DNA from 2 places in the Dactylosporangium sp. NPDC005555 genome. Region 1 is predicted to be linked to the other one. Evidence: riboswitches for the same ligand, from Rfam matches in the RefSeq annotation. Region 1 holds a riboswitch; the other holds the start of a gene.
The links. A riboswitch is a leader RNA that binds a small molecule or an ion and turns the genes downstream of it on or off. The one in region 1 is predicted to bind S-adenosylmethionine.
Positions count from the first base shown of each region.

Region 2: linked by a shared signal. The riboswitch ahead of ABZS58_RS20430 (aminotransferase class V-fold PLP-dependent enzyme) and the one ahead of thrC (threonine synthase) in region 1 are both predicted to bind S-adenosylmethionine.

Region 1 covers NZ_JBEXDG010000022.1:40,249-47,377, forward strand. Annotated here, with positions in the region: gene ABZS58_RS24705 (alpha/beta fold hydrolase) at 1-158, shown strand, start outside; gene ABZS58_RS24710 (ABC transporter permease) at 155-1,036, shown strand; gene ABZS58_RS24715 (hypothetical protein) at 1,073-1,543, shown strand; gene ABZS58_RS24720 (glucosyl-3-phosphoglycerate synthase) at 1,524-2,438, opposite strand; SAM riboswitch class I at 2,540-2,678, shown strand; gene thrC (threonine synthase) at 2,689-3,957, shown strand; gene ABZS58_RS24730 (GNAT family N-acetyltransferase) at 4,322-5,347, shown strand; gene ABZS58_RS24735 (winged helix-turn-helix domain-containing protein) at 5,336-5,842, opposite strand; gene ABZS58_RS24740 (MFS transporter) at 5,894-7,129, shown strand, end outside.
Region 2 covers NZ_JBEXDG010000016.1:140,954-148,082, reverse strand. Annotated here, with positions in the region: gene ABZS58_RS20430 (aminotransferase class V-fold PLP-dependent enzyme) at 65-1,255, opposite strand; SAM riboswitch class IV at 1,268-1,384, opposite strand; gene ABZS58_RS20425 (PrsW family intramembrane metalloprotease) at 1,417-2,979, shown strand; gene ABZS58_RS20420 (co-chaperone GroES) at 2,970-3,320, opposite strand; gene ABZS58_RS20415 (AI-2E family transporter) at 3,439-4,710, shown strand; gene ABZS58_RS20410 (hypothetical protein) at 4,729-5,004, opposite strand; gene ABZS58_RS20405 (ATP-dependent DNA helicase) at 5,410-7,129, opposite strand, start outside.

The DNA.
Region 1 (7,129 bases):
TGGTCGTCAACCTCGACGGCGTGCCCCGATCGGAGGTCGTCGCGGCGCTGGTGCGAGCCGGCGTCGGGATCGACCGGGTGACGCCGCGGCGGCGGCTCGAAGACGCGTTCCTGTCGCTCGTCGGCGGCGACACCAAGGCCAGTGGGGAGCGGTCATGACAACTTCGTCCGTGGACGTCATCGGCGGTGCGCCGGGCTACAAGCCGGGCGCGACCCTCTCGCTGTGGACGGAGATCCGCCGGCAGGCGGCCCGTCGCCGCACCCAGATGGCACTGGGCTTCATGGTCCTGCTGCCGCTGATCATCCTGGTCGCCTTCCAGCTCGACAACGGCGGCGGCGACGGCGAGGGCGGCAACGGCGGCGAGTTCTCCCGCCTGTCGGACCTGGCCACGGCCGGCGGCGCCAACTTCACCCTCTTCACCCTGCTGGTGTCCTCGGGCTTCCTGCTGGTCGTGGTCGTCGCCCTCTTCTGCGGCGACACCGTGGCCAGCGAGGCGTCGTGGGGGAGCCTGCGGTATCTGCTGGCGATGCCCGTCCCGCGGGCCCGGCTGCTCGGCGTCAAGGTGACCGCGGCGCTGCTCTACTGCCTCGTCGCGGTGCTGATCCTGGTCGGCACGGCCATGCTGGTGGGCACCCTGCGCTATGGCTGGGCGCCGCTCAACGCGCCGATCGGTGGGGAGATCGCCGCCGGCACCAGCGTCGTGCGGCTGCTGGAGATCGTCGGCTACCTGTGCGTCTCGCTCCTGGTGGTGGCGTCCCTGGCGTTCCTGCTGTCGGTGTCCACGGACGCCCCGCTCGGCGCCGTCGGCGGTGCGGTCCTGCTGCAGATCCTGTCCAACATCCTGGACCAGATCACGGCGCTGGGCACGATCCGCAACTTCCTGCCGACCCACTACGGTGACGCGTGGCTCGGCCTGCTGTCCACCCCGCTGCAGACCGACGACATGGTGAAGGGCGGCATCGCGTCCCTGGCGTACGCCACCGTCTTCTTCTCCCTCGCGTGGTGGCGCTTCCTGCGCAAGGACGTGGTGAGCTGAACGGGATTCGCGTACTGACCGGTAGGGTGCCGGTCCATGCGAATCTCGGCGCTCCGCGGTGCGTGGCTGCTCGTCCTCGGCCTCGCGGCGCTCTCCGCCACCCTCTACTACGACCAGGCCAACATCGCGGCCTGGACCACCTACATCGCCTCGTCCAACGCGATGAACGGCCCCGCCGAGGCCCTCACCGCGCAGATCTTCACAATGGTCGGCGCGGTCGCCTCGGCGGCGGTCGCGGTGCTGGTCACGCTGTGCGCGCTGCTGTTCGCCACCGGCCGTTCCGTCGGCCACTGGGCGCTGCGGCTGACCGTGGTGCTCACGTTCGTGCTGCTGTCGCTGGTCGCGATGGTCGTGGTGGTCGCGACGCTGACGGGTGAGCCGCCGACCGCCGTGATCGACACTCCGCTGTGGCTGCTCCTGGCCGAGTGGGCCGCCGTCGTGACCGCCCTCGTGGGCGCGGGCATCACCACCTCCACCCTGTGGCAGTTCACCCCTGAGCCCGTGTAGCGCGCATCGGCGGGCGGTCGGGGTGGGCGACGTCGTGATCGACCGGGGTCGCCGTGTCGCCGTGCCTGGCGAACTGGGTGAGGGTCGGCCAGATCGGCGTGCCCGGCGTGACCCTGGTGTGGATGGTCCGCAGGATCGTCGCGGCCATCCGGCCCAGGGCCGCGGTGTCCTGGTGGCCGTGGGTGCGCTGGCCGAGGTCGACCTGGGCGATCGCGTCGAGCCCGGCGGTGCGGTAGGTGTCGATGAGCAGGCCCGTTTCGACGCCGTACCCGGCCGCGAAGGGCAGCGACTCCAGCAGCGAGCGGCGGGCCGCGTACTCGCCGGCGAGGGGCTGCACCACGCCGGCGAGCTCGGGGAAGTACGCGTTGAGCAGCGGCCGTGCGGCGAGTTCGGTGACCCGCCCGCCGCCGGAGGCGGACACGTCCAGCAGCGGCCGGTCGTAGAACGCCTTCACCATGAGGGTGGCCGGGTCCTCCAGCAGCGGGCCGAGAAGCCCGGTGACGAAGTGCGGCTGGAAGTCGGTGAGGTCGGCGTCGACGTACACCAGGATGTCGCCACTGGTGACCGCGAGGGCCTTCCAGAGCACCTCACCCTTGCCGGGCCGGGATCCGGTCCCGGGGAGGATGTCGTCGCGGTGGTGGACGGTGGCTCCCGCCTGCCGGGCGACCTCGGCGGTGCGGTCCACGGAGCCGGAGTCGACGACGATCACCTCGTCGACGAGCGGCATGAGGGTGCGCACACCGGTGACGATCTCCCCGACGGTCGGCTCCTCGTCCAACGCCGGCAGCACCACGCTGATCCGGGTGCCGCCCTTACGGCGCTGAAGGTCGGCGAGGGTCCAGTCGCGCCAGGTCGAGGTGCGCTTGGCGAACCAGGCGGCCGCGTCGGAATGCATGAGTGAAACCGTAGTCAGGTCCATCTCGTGAGATGACTCATACGACGCCACCCGTGTCGGCCCTTACACTCGAAGTCGAAACACGCTCGTCACAACTGAATACCTCATCCAGAGGGGCAGAGGGATACGGCCCGATGAAGCCCCGGCAACCCCTGCGACGCGTCTCGACGTTGAGGCCGGTCGCGGTAGGTGCCAAATCCGTCCCGGTGCGCAAGGCCATGCACCTGGGGAAGATGAGAGGAAGGCCTCCATGACCTCGACGCTCAGCGTCTTCACCGACTCTCCCGCCCGCCACCTGGTCTGCCGTGGCTGTGGGGCGCAGTTCCCGCTCGCGGCGCAGCACGCCTGTTATGAGTGTTTCGGCCCCCTCGAGGTGGGCTATGACGCCGAGGCGCTCTCCCGGGTCACCCGGGAGCAGATCGAGGCGGGTCCGCAGAACATCTGGCGCTATGCGCCGCTCCTGCCCGTCGGCACCGACCCCGACAGCCGCGTGACGCTCGACCCGGGGCTGACCCCCCTGATCAAGGCCGATCTGCTGGCCAGGGAGCTCGGCATCACCGGTCAGCTGTGGGTCAAGGACGACTCGGCCAACCCGACCCACTCGTTCAAGGACCGGGTCGTCTCGGTGGCGCTGACGGCCGCGAAGGCGCTGGGCTTCACCCGCTACTCGTGCGCCTCCACGGGCAACCTGGCCAACTCGGTCGCCGCGCACGCCGCGCGCGCCGGGGTGCCGTCGACCGTGTTCATCCCGTCGGACCTGGAGCCCGGCAAGGTCGTGATGAGCGCCGTCTACGGCGGGGATGTCGTCGCGATCGAAGGGTCCTACGACGACGTCAACCGGCTCTGCTCGGAGCTGACGGAGACCGACGAGTTCGAGGACACCGCGTTCGTCAACGTCAATGTCCGGCCGTTCTACGCCGAGGGCTCCAAGACGCTGGGATATGAGGTCGCCGAGCAGCTCGGCTGGCGCATCCCGGCGCAGGTCGTCATCCCGATGGCCAGCGGCGAGCTGCTCACCAAGATCGACAAGGCGTTCAGCGAGCTGGTCGAGATCGGGCTCGTGCCGGACACGGAGTGGACGGTGTTCGGGGCGCAGTCCGCGGGGTGCAACCCGATCGCGGTCGCGCTGCACAAGGGCACCGACGAGATCGTCCCGGTCAAGCCGACCGGCATCGCCAAGTCGCTCAACATCGGCGACCCGGCCGCGGGGGTCTACGCACTGGAGTCGGTGCGCCGGACCGGCGGCTGGATGGAATACGTGGACGACGACGAGATCCGCGCCGGCATCGAGCTGCTCGCCCGCACCGCGGGCGTCTTCGCCGAGACCGCCGGTGGGGTCACCGCCGCGGTGCTGAAGAAGCTGGTGGAGACCGGCAGGCTCGACCCGGCGAAGGAGACGGTCATCTTCAACACCGGCGACGGGCTGAAGACCCTCGATGCGGTCGCCGGCAGGGTCGGCCCATCGCACCGGGTGAAGCCCTCGCTGAAGTCCGTGCGCGAGGCCGGGCTTTTGAGCTGACGGCTGATTTTTTTGCGCAACCAGTTGACAGCTGTCACGGACGGTGTCGGATCGGCTGCGATCGAGAGAGCGCTTCCACGCTCGGACGAGGGGCTCCTCAGCCGATCGACGGAGGCGACCGCGACGCAGCGTGATCACGGTCGAGCCGAGCGTCTCGAAGCCACCCGCTGAGGGACTTGACGACCTCAGGACCGCGCGCCAGGATGCTCGATGCGGGAGGACGTGTCGCCGCGAGGCCCGGACCCTGGTCCAGGCCCGCGACCACAGCACCGGAGGTGCTGGCGAGCGTCCTCTCGACCAATTTCCGGGCATCGATGCGAATATCTGTTGTCCGTCGATGTGCCGGTGCGCCACCCTGGCGGGCATGACCCAGGACCTCAGCATCGTCGAGCTGGACGCCGATGACCCGGCGCAGGTCGACGCGGCGTTCACATTGGGCAACGCGGCGATCCTCGCCGACCTGCCGGACTTCCCGCCCAACTGCCGCTATGAGCACGACGTGCGGGTCCGCGTGCCCCTGCCGGGCGCGCAGCGGCACACCTTCCTGGCCTACCGCGGCGCGGAGCCGGTCGGCGTGGCCGTGCTCGACCTGCCCGACCACGACAACCTCGACAAGGCGCTGCTCGACGTGCTGGTGCCCAAGCAGCACCGCCGTCAGGGCGTCGGCCGGGCGCTCTTCCGGCACGCGGTCGACTTCGGGACGGCCCGCGGCCGCACGTCGGTGATGGGCTTCAGCGTGCTCACCGACGAGGCCGGCACGCCGATCGGAGCGGCGGCGCCGTTCGCCGAGGCGCTGGGCCTTTCGAACAAGCTGCTCGACGTCCGCCGCCGGCTGGACCTGTCGAGCGCCGATGACGCCGCCCTGGACCGGATGCTCGCCGAGAGCTGGCCGAAGGCGGCCGGCTACTCGACCGTCCAGTGGGGCAACACGCCGCCGCCCGAGCTGGTCGAGGACCTGGCGCTGCTGGACAGCTCGTTCCTCGAGGAGTCGCCGATGGGCGAGCTGGACCTCGAGCCGGAGAAGGTCGACGCCGAGCGGCTGCGCAGCGCGTCGGCGGTCCGGGCGCAGTACGGCTCCCGCCGGTATGAGACCGGGGTCATCCACGACGCGACCGGCCGGGTGGTCGCGTGGACCGCGATCCGGGTGGCCAAGACGATCGACTGGCACGCCTGGCAGCTGATCACCCTGGTGCACCCCGAGCACCGCGGGCACCGGCTCGGCCTGATCACCAAGCTGGTCAACCTGAGCACGCTGCGGGCCCAGGAGCCGTCGGTGCGCATCGTGGACACCTTCAACGCCGAGGTCAACGCGCACATGATCGCGATCAACGAGGCGATCGGTTTCCGCGCGGTGGATCGGTGGGCCAACTGGCAGACGTCAGTCTCTTGAGCGGTCCTCGTACATCGCCAGGAAGATCGAATACGGTCGGCCGTGGGTCCGCTCGCGGCCGGCGTATTCGTCGAGCAGGGCCTGGAAGCGGACCCGCAGCTCCTCCCACTCCTCGGGGGTGAGCCGCAGCCCGAGGCGGGCGAAGTCGATCGCGTCGATCTCGGCGTCCAGCAGCGCCAGCTCCTGTTCGAAGGCGTCGAGCATCGCCCGGTTGGTGCCCGCGCGCTGGCCGCCGAGGCTGAGCTGCCACGACTTGGTCGTCGCCAGGTAGGGCACCTCGCGCGTGCCGCGCGGCCCGCGGCGCTCCTCCTGCGGCACCAGGAAGCCCGTCGCGACCAGCGTCCGGACGTGGTGCAGGACGGTCGCCGGATTGGCGTCGAGCCGCTCGGCGATCTCCTTGTTGGTGAGCGCCCGGTCCAGGCAGAGCCGGATGATGCGCAGGCGGATGCCGGAGGCGAGTGCCTTGGCCTCCGCGTCGGTAGCTGGTCGCCGCATCGTCCGAGTCTAACGATTGACTTTTCCCAATCGGTCATCGACAGTGGGTCCGTGAGACTCGGCCTCCTCCGCGATCACGACTTCCGGCTGCTGTTCACCGCCGACACCATCAGTCAGGTCGGCACCCAGGTGACCTTGCTGGCACTGCCGCTGGTCGCGGTGCTCACGCTGGACGCCACGGCCCTGGAGGTCGGCATCCTCGCCGCCTGCGAGACCGCCGCGTTCCTGCTGGTCGGACTCCCCGCCGGCGCCCTGGTCGACCGGCTGCGCCGGCGCGGGACGATGATCGTCGCCGACGTCGTGCGGGCGCTCCTGCTCGCCTCCGTCCCGGTCGCCTGGTGGGCCGACGCGTTGCGGATGCCGCAGCTGTACGTGGTGGGCCTGCTCTGCGGTGTCTGCACGGTCTTCTTCGACGTGTCGTACCAGAGCTATCTGCCGTTCCTGGTCGGCAAGGAGCACCTCGTCGAGGGCAACGCCCGGCTGGAGATGGTCCGCTCCACCTCCCAGATCGGCGGCCCGACCGTCGCCGGCGGCCTGGTCAAGTTCCTCGGCGGGCCCCTCGCGATCGCCGCCGACGCGGCCAGCTACCTGGTCTCGGCGCTGGCCCTGTGGCGGATCCGCAAGATCGAGCCGGCGCCCACGCGCAAGGCCGACGCCCACCTCGGGCGGGAGATCATGGAGGGCCTCCGGTTCGTGCTGGGCAACCGGCTGCTGCGGGCGATCTCCATGTGCACGGCCACCGGCAACTTCTTCGGCTCCATCTTCAACGCGATGATCATCATCTACTTCGCCCGTGACCTGGCGCTGTCGCCGGCGGTCATCGGCCTGTACTTCAGCGTCACCGGCCTCGGCGCGCTGGCCGGCGCGTTCCTGGTCGGGCCGTTCGTGCGCTGGTTCGGTCAGGGGCCGGCGATGTGGATCTCGATGCTCGGCGCGTCGCTCGGCGAGCTGCTCGTGCCGTTCGCCCGGGACGACTGGCGGCTGTGGCTCGCCGCGTTCGGCAGCGTCATGTTCGGCATCGGCGTCGTCGTGTACAACGTGACCCAGGTCAGCTTCCGGCAGACCATCACTCCCGACGACCTGCTGGGCCGGATGAACGCGACGATGCGCTTCATCGTGTGGGGCACGATGCCGATCGGCGGGCTCGTCGGCGGCGTGCTCGGCACGGTCATCGGTGTCCACCCGACGATCTGGGTGGCGTGCGCCGGAATGCTGATATCCGTCGTGCCGCTTGTTCTGTCACCCTTGCGGAGTCTCCGCGAGTTGACGTCCGCACCTTCCGCGGGC
Region 2 (7,129 bases), on a different contig from region 1:
CTCGCCGTTCCGTGATCTTTTGATCGTCAGGGCGACAAACAGTCCTCACAGATCATGAGGCCGGTCAGCGAAGGGCGGCGAGGAGCCGGTCGATGTGGGCCTGCGTGGTGCCGAGGCCGAAGCTGGCGCGGACCGCCTGCGCCGGCGCCTGCGCCGACGGGTCGAGGCGGGCGGTCGCCTCCGCCAGGAGCCGCCGGGTCAGCGGGTGCGCGCAGAACAGCCCCGTCCGCACGCCGATGCCGTGGTCGCGGCCGAGTCGCGTGGCCAGCTCGCCCGGGTCCTCGCCGAGCACCGCGAACGACACGATGCCGACCCGCTGCGCCTCCGGCCCGAACAGCCGCAGCTCCTCCACGTGCGGCAGCTCGGCCAGCCCCGCCCGCAGCCGCGCGACCAGGGCCCGCTCCGCCGGGTGGTCGGCACCGGCGAGCTCACGGCACGCGGCGGCGATCGCGACCGCGCCGAGCAGGTTGGGCGTGCCGGCCTCGTGCCGGGCCGGGCCGGTCGCCCACCGCACGCCGGCGTCGTCGTCGACATGGGCACTGGCGCCGCCCCCGGCCAGATACGGCTCGGCGGCGTCGAGCCAGTCCGCGCGGCCCGCGAGCACTCCGGCGCCGAACGGTGCGTACACCTTGTGACCGGAGAACGCGACATAGTCCGCACCCAGCGCGGTCAGGTCGACCGGGGCGTGCGGGGCGAGCTGCGCGGCGTCGACCGCCAGCCGGGCGCCGAAGCGGTGCGCGACGTCGGCGAGGGCCGTGACCGGCCACACCTCGCCGGTCACGTTGCTGGCCGCGGTCACGCTGACCAGCCCGCACCGCTCCCGGCGCAATGCGTCCTCCAGCGCCGCCACGGCCTCCTGCGGCGAGCGCGGCGCGTCGAGGTGCACGGTCTTCTTCCACGGCAGCAGGTTGGCGTGGTGCTCGGCGTCGAACGTGAGCACGGCCGCGCCCTCGGGCACCACCCGGGCGAGGAGGTTCAGCGCGTCGGTCGTGTTGCGGGTGAAGACCACCGTGTCGCCGTCGCGGGCGCCGAGGAAGTCCGCGACGGTCTCCCTGGCCTGTTCATACTCCCGGGTGCAGCGCTCCGACAGTGCGCCGGCGCCGCGGTGGACGCTGCCGTAGAACGGCAGGAGCTCGGCGACCGCGTCCGCGACGACCCGCAGGCACGGGGCGGTCGCGGCGATGTCGAGGTTGGCGAAGTCGACACTGCGGCCGTCGCGCAGTTTCACGTCACCGGGGGACAGGATCGTGGACATGGCAGAGCCCTCCGCTCGCGCTTGCCCGGACACACCGCGCGCCGGACCGTGTCATCACCCGGGGCACCCCGCCGCGAACGCGAGGGTTGCCGGCCAGCAAGCCGGGGCTGTGCGCTGGCACTCATGACCTGTGCTCACCGTAGCGCGGTTAAGGTTGGCCCATGACCGAACTCCCGCCGAGTGGGACGCCATCGGATCCAGCCGCTTCGCCGCCCGCGCAGGAGCGGTCACCTTGGGCTGGTCCGGTCGCCGGCGCCGCGCCCGCCGCCGGAGATCCGGTCGGCCTGGGCAAACCCTCGGTGCAGGACTGGGACAGGGCAGCCGCCGACGTCGTGCCCAACGTGATGGAGGAGTCCGCTCCCGACACCGGCGAGCAGCGCTATCCGACTGCGGCCCTCGCTCTCGCCGCCGCCCCGCCCGCCAAGCGCTCCGACCGCCGCCGCCTCTGGACGCTCATCGGCGTCATGGGCGGGATCGCGGCCTGCGGCGTGGCCCTGCTGGCGTTCTTCGGTTTCAGCGGCGGATGGACCGCCCTGGTCATCGGCGTGGGCGCCGCGGTCATCCCCGTGCCGCTGCTGGTCGCCTGTTTCCTCTGGCTCGACCGGTACGAGCCGGAGCCCGTGCGCTATCTCGTCTTCGTCTTCGGATGGGGGGCGTGCGTCGCCACCGCCGTCGCGCTGGTGGTCAACACCGCGGGCGGGGTGCTCGCCGACAAGCTCGGCCTGTCTGACGCGATCGTGGCGGTCGTGGTCGCGCCCTTCATCGAGGAGAGCATGAAGGCGCTCGGGCCGATCCTGCTGTTCTGGCGGCGCCCGCGTGCGTTCTCCGGTCTGATCGACGGCATCGTGTACTGCGGACTCTCCGCGACGGGCTTCGCGATGGTCGAGAACATCCTGTACCTGGGCTTCAAGGGCTACGCGGACACCGCCGAGGACGCCGGACCGGTCAACGGGGCGGTCGCCCTCGTCGCGATCTTCGTGGTGCGCATCCTGATGACCGGCTTCGCGCACCCGCTGTTCACCTCCATGACCGGCATCGGGCTCGGCCTGGCCTCCCGCAGCTCGACGAAGGCGGTCCGGTGGCTCGCGCCGATCGCCGGGCTGCTGCTCGCGATGCTGCTGCACGGGTCGTGGAACCTCATGTCGGTCACGGCCTCCGCCAGCGCCTGGGTGCTGCTGTACGGGTACTTCGCCGTCATGATGCCGATCTTCCTGTGCATGGTCGGCTTCGCCCTGTGGCAGCGTTCCAACGAGGGCAAGCTGACCGAGCGGATGCTCACCGAGTACGCGCGGGCCGGCTGGTTCTCACCGCCGGAGGTGGCCGCCCTGGGCACCCTCGGCCGCCGGCTCTCCGCCCGCCGGTGGGCCAAGCGGGTCGCCGGCGACCCGGGCGCCAAGGCGATGCGGGCGTTCCAGTTCGACGCGACGAAGCTCGCGCTGCTGCGCGACGGGCTGTACCGCGGCCTCGACAAGACACCGGAGCGCCGGATGGAGGCCCTCGCCGAGGAGCGGCAGCTGCTCACGGCGCTCGCGGCCTACCGCCAGGTCTTCATCGGCCGCGATCCGCAGGCGCCGCTCGCGGTGTGGGACGGCAGCAGGTATCACATCACCTTCCCGGACGGGATGGTCCGGGTGCTCGCCGCTCCGCCCACTCCGGTCGTGCCGGTCCCGGTCATGGTGCCGCAGCCGCCGGTGTACTGGCCCTATCCCTACCCCTACAGATAGAGCCCGGTCGAGTCCGGCTCCACCCGGCGGGCCGCGACGGCGTGCACGTCACGCTCCCGCAGCAGCACGTAGTCGCGGCCCTGCAGCTCGACCTCGGAGCGGTCCTCCGGGTCGAACAGCACCCTGTCGCCGGACACGATCGACCGCACGTTGGGGCCCACGCCGACCGCCGTCGCCCACGACAGGCGCCGTCCCACCGACGCCGTCGCCGGGATCACGATGCCGGACACGTGCCGGCGCTCGCCCTCGGCGCCTTCGAGCCGCACGAGGACCCGGTCGTGCAGCAACCGGATCGGCAGGCCCCCTTCCACATCGGACACGACGGGCGGGGCGGTGGTCACCGGGTAGCCGGCGGCTGGCTGGGCTGTCACGGATGCGACGCTACCGCCTGGGTACGTGCCATCGCCGCCGGACCCGGTCTACGGTGGGGAGTCCGCTCGCGTCGTCAAGGGGGGTTCCGTGGGCCGGTTCGATCAGGTGCGCGTCAACCTCCGGCGGGCCTATGAGCAACGCCTCGAGAAGGCCCGCATCGAGCGGGAGGAGGCCGCGGCCGCTTCGCCGGCTCCGGAGGATCCACCGCCCGCCCTGGAGGACGGTCACGCTTCGACGGGTCACGCTTCGACGGGTCACCATTCGACAATGAGCCGCGACGACGCCGAGGTCCCGCACGGGCTGCGCATCACCGCCGCCTGGTCATGGCGGCTGCTCGTCCTCATCGCCGCGCTGGCCGTCCTGCTCTTCCTCGTCAGCCGCCTCAGGACCGTCCTCATCCCACTGAGCATCGCGCTGCTGCTGTCCGCGCTGCTCGCGCCGATGATGGGCTTCCTGCGCCGCCGGGTGAAGCTGCCACCGTCCCTGGCCGCGTTCCTGGTCCTCATCACGGGCCTGGCCGCCGTCGCCGGCGTCCTCACCCTCGTGGTCTCCGAGTTCGTCGACGGCTTCCCGGCCCTGGCCGACAAGGCCTCCGTCGGCGTCAACCAGATCCAGGGCTGGCTCACCACCGGCCCGCTGCACCTCAACGGCAGCCAGCTCGACGCCACCTTCGACGCCGCGTCCAACTGGCTCAACGACAACCGCGGCAGCCTCACCGACAGCGCCGTCTCCACCGCCACCGCCACCATCGAGTTCTTCGCACTGCTCCTGCTGGTGCTCTTCGTCACGTTCTTCTTCATGCGCGACGGCCACCGCATCTGGCTCTTCCTCACCGGCGTCCTGCCCACCCCGGCCCGCGACCCGATCCGCCGCGCCGGCGAGGCCGCCTGGCGCACCCTGGTCGCCTACGTCCGCGCCACGGTGCTGGTCGCCTTCATCGACGCCCTCGGCATCGGCCTGCTCCTGGTCATCATCAACGTGGACTTCTGGTTCCCCCTCGCGACGATGGTCTTCCTCGCCGCCTTCGTGCCGATCATCGGCGCCACCGTCTCAGGCGCCGTGGCCGTCCTGGTCGCTCTCGTCGACGAAGGCCCGATCAGCGCCCTCGTCGTCCTCATCGGCGTCATCGCCGTCCAACAACTCGAAGGCCACGTCCTCCAACCCCTCATCATGGGCCGCGCCGTCTCCGTCCACCCGCTGGCCGTGATCGTCGCCATCTCCACCGGCGTCGTCCTGGCCGGCATCATCGGCGCACTGGTGGCCGTCCCCCTCGTGGCCGTCCTGAACACCGGCATCCGCCACCTGGTCCAACACCGCCACGAACCCCCACCCGACGCGGTCATCATCTCCGCCGACTAGTGCGGTGACCACAAACGTTCACCGGGTTGAGGCTCCGCCCGCCCGACGATCGTTCTCCACCCAGCGGCTCATGTGCTGATCGACGACCTCTCGCACCTGGCGGCGGATGTCCGTGTAGCCCATATCGCCCAGCCCTTCCGCCTCAATGACTGCATCGGTGAAGCTGTCCACGTCGCCCGGAGGCGACTCTTGGAGCCGACGGTTCTCGTCGGGTGGCAGGCAGAACCCCAGCTTGATGCACAGTTCGTTGAGGAGCCGTTGAACGTCGGAGTCCAGGTCGTCGCGGTAGCCCATGGGGGAAGCATGGCGACTCACGTCCTGGGCTGCCAACACCACGAACGTTTGTGGTCACCGCACTAGCGGCACCGGCGATCCAGCACGGGCCGATGACCTTCCTGACGTTCAGCGGGGCAGCCCACAGCGCTCATGGCTGCCTGGAACAGTGACCCCGCGCGACTGGCAGGCGGAGGCGGTCCATCGGGCGCGCCAAGGGAGATACCTGGCCTGCGCGGGTCATGGTTTGGGCCGTGCGCCCGGCGCTCTGCGTCCCTGATAGGTGATCGACGTGCGCAGGGCCTCGGGTCTGGCCGGCGACGCGGGGACGGCGGAGGGACGTCAGTTCGGGCGCGGCGGTCACGGTCGCGGGTGGCGCGGGCTGGTCCGGCTGCCAGGCGGAGATCGCCGCCGAAGCGCGGAGTGCTACGAGCTTCCCAACCGGCGCAGGGCGCCGCGGACCAGGTCGGGCTTGGTCGTGTACCAGAACGGGGGCAGGGACGCCCGCAGATAGGGGCCGTAGCCACGGGCCGTTTCGAGGCGGGAGTCCAGGACGGCCACGACGCCCTTGTCGGTGCGGGCGCGGATCAGGCGGCCGACGCCCTGGGCGAGACGGACCGCGGCGATCGGGACGCTGACGGCCGCGAAGCCTGAGCCGCCCGAGGAGTCGACGGCGGCGGAGCGGGCGGCGGCGAGGGGCTCGTCGGGGCGGGGGAAGGGGAGGCGGTCGATGATGACGAGCTGGCAGGCGTCGCCGGGGACGTCGACGCCCTGCCAGAGGGACATGACGCCGAGCAGGCAACTGTTGCGGTCCTCGCGGAACTTGCGGACCAGGATCGGCAGGGACTCCTCGCCCTGCAGGAGGATCGTGATGCCGGGGGCGCGGGCGCGCAGCACCTCGGCGGCGCGCTCGGCGGCCTTGCGGGAGGAGAAGAGGCCCAGGGCGCGGCCGCCGAGGGCCTGGACGAGCTCGACCATCTCGTCGGCCGCTGCGTCGGACAGGCCGGAGGTCTGCGGGCGCGGGAGGTGGGCGGCGACGTAGAGGATGCCCTGCTTCGCATAGTCGAACGGGGAGCCGACGTCGAGGGAGCTCCACGCGAGGTCGGCCTCGTCGCGGGCGGCGTCGGCGCGCTTGACCGCCTCGCGCGCGGCCTCGGCCGGGGACGCGCCGGTGGCGAGGGCGGGCGCGGGGGTGGTGACGGGGAGGCCGAGGGAGCGGGCGACCGTGTCGAACTGGCCGCCGAGGGCCAGGGTCGCCGACGTGGCGACGACGGTGCGCTCGTGGAACAGGTGGGTGTTGAGGGTGCCGGCGACCGAGAGGGGCGCGACGACGACCGCGCGGCGGCCGCGGTCGTCGCGCTCGATCCAGACGACGTCATGCTCGGCGTCGGCGAGGATGCGCTGGGCGATCTTGGTCAGGTCGCCGACCATGGTCTTGGCCTGGGCCTTGCGGACGGGGTCGGCGTCGTCGGCCTTGACCTCGCCGATGGCGTCGATGGCCTTGCGGCCGCCGCCGTCGAGGAGGGTCAGAGCCTCGCCGAGGGTGGTGGGCAGGCCGTCGGTGATGCGGCCGGCGGGGGCGTCGGCGAGCGCGACGGTGAGGGTGTCGCCGGCCTCCATGAGCCGGTCGGCGACGTCGTCGTCGACGTAGGGGCGGCAGCGGCGGGCGGCCCGCTCCAGCAGCTCGGGGGTGAGCTCGGCCTGCGACGCGGAGCTGACCCGGTCGGCGAGCTCGTGCGCCTCGTCGACGACGAGGAGCCTGTGCGGCGGGATGATCATGCGGCCGCTGAGCATGTCGATGGCGAGGAGGCTGTGGTTGGTGACCACGATGTCGGCCTCGCGGGCGCGGGCGCGGGACGCCTCGGCGAAGCACTCCGCGCCATATGGGCAGCGGGCGGCACCGACGCACTCGCGGGCGGGCATCGAGACGAGCTTCCAGGCGGAGTCGTCGACGCCCGGGTCGAGCTCGTCGCGGTCGCCGGTGTCGGTCTCCATCGCCCAGTCGCGGAGGCGGTCGATGTGCTTGCCGATCCGGCCGGCCTCGCCGAGCCAGCGGGTGGGCCGGGCCTCGCCGACGTCGAAGAGGGCGTCCTCGGGCTCCTCGGCGGAGGTGCCCTCGAGACGGGCCAGGCAGAGATAGTGGTGC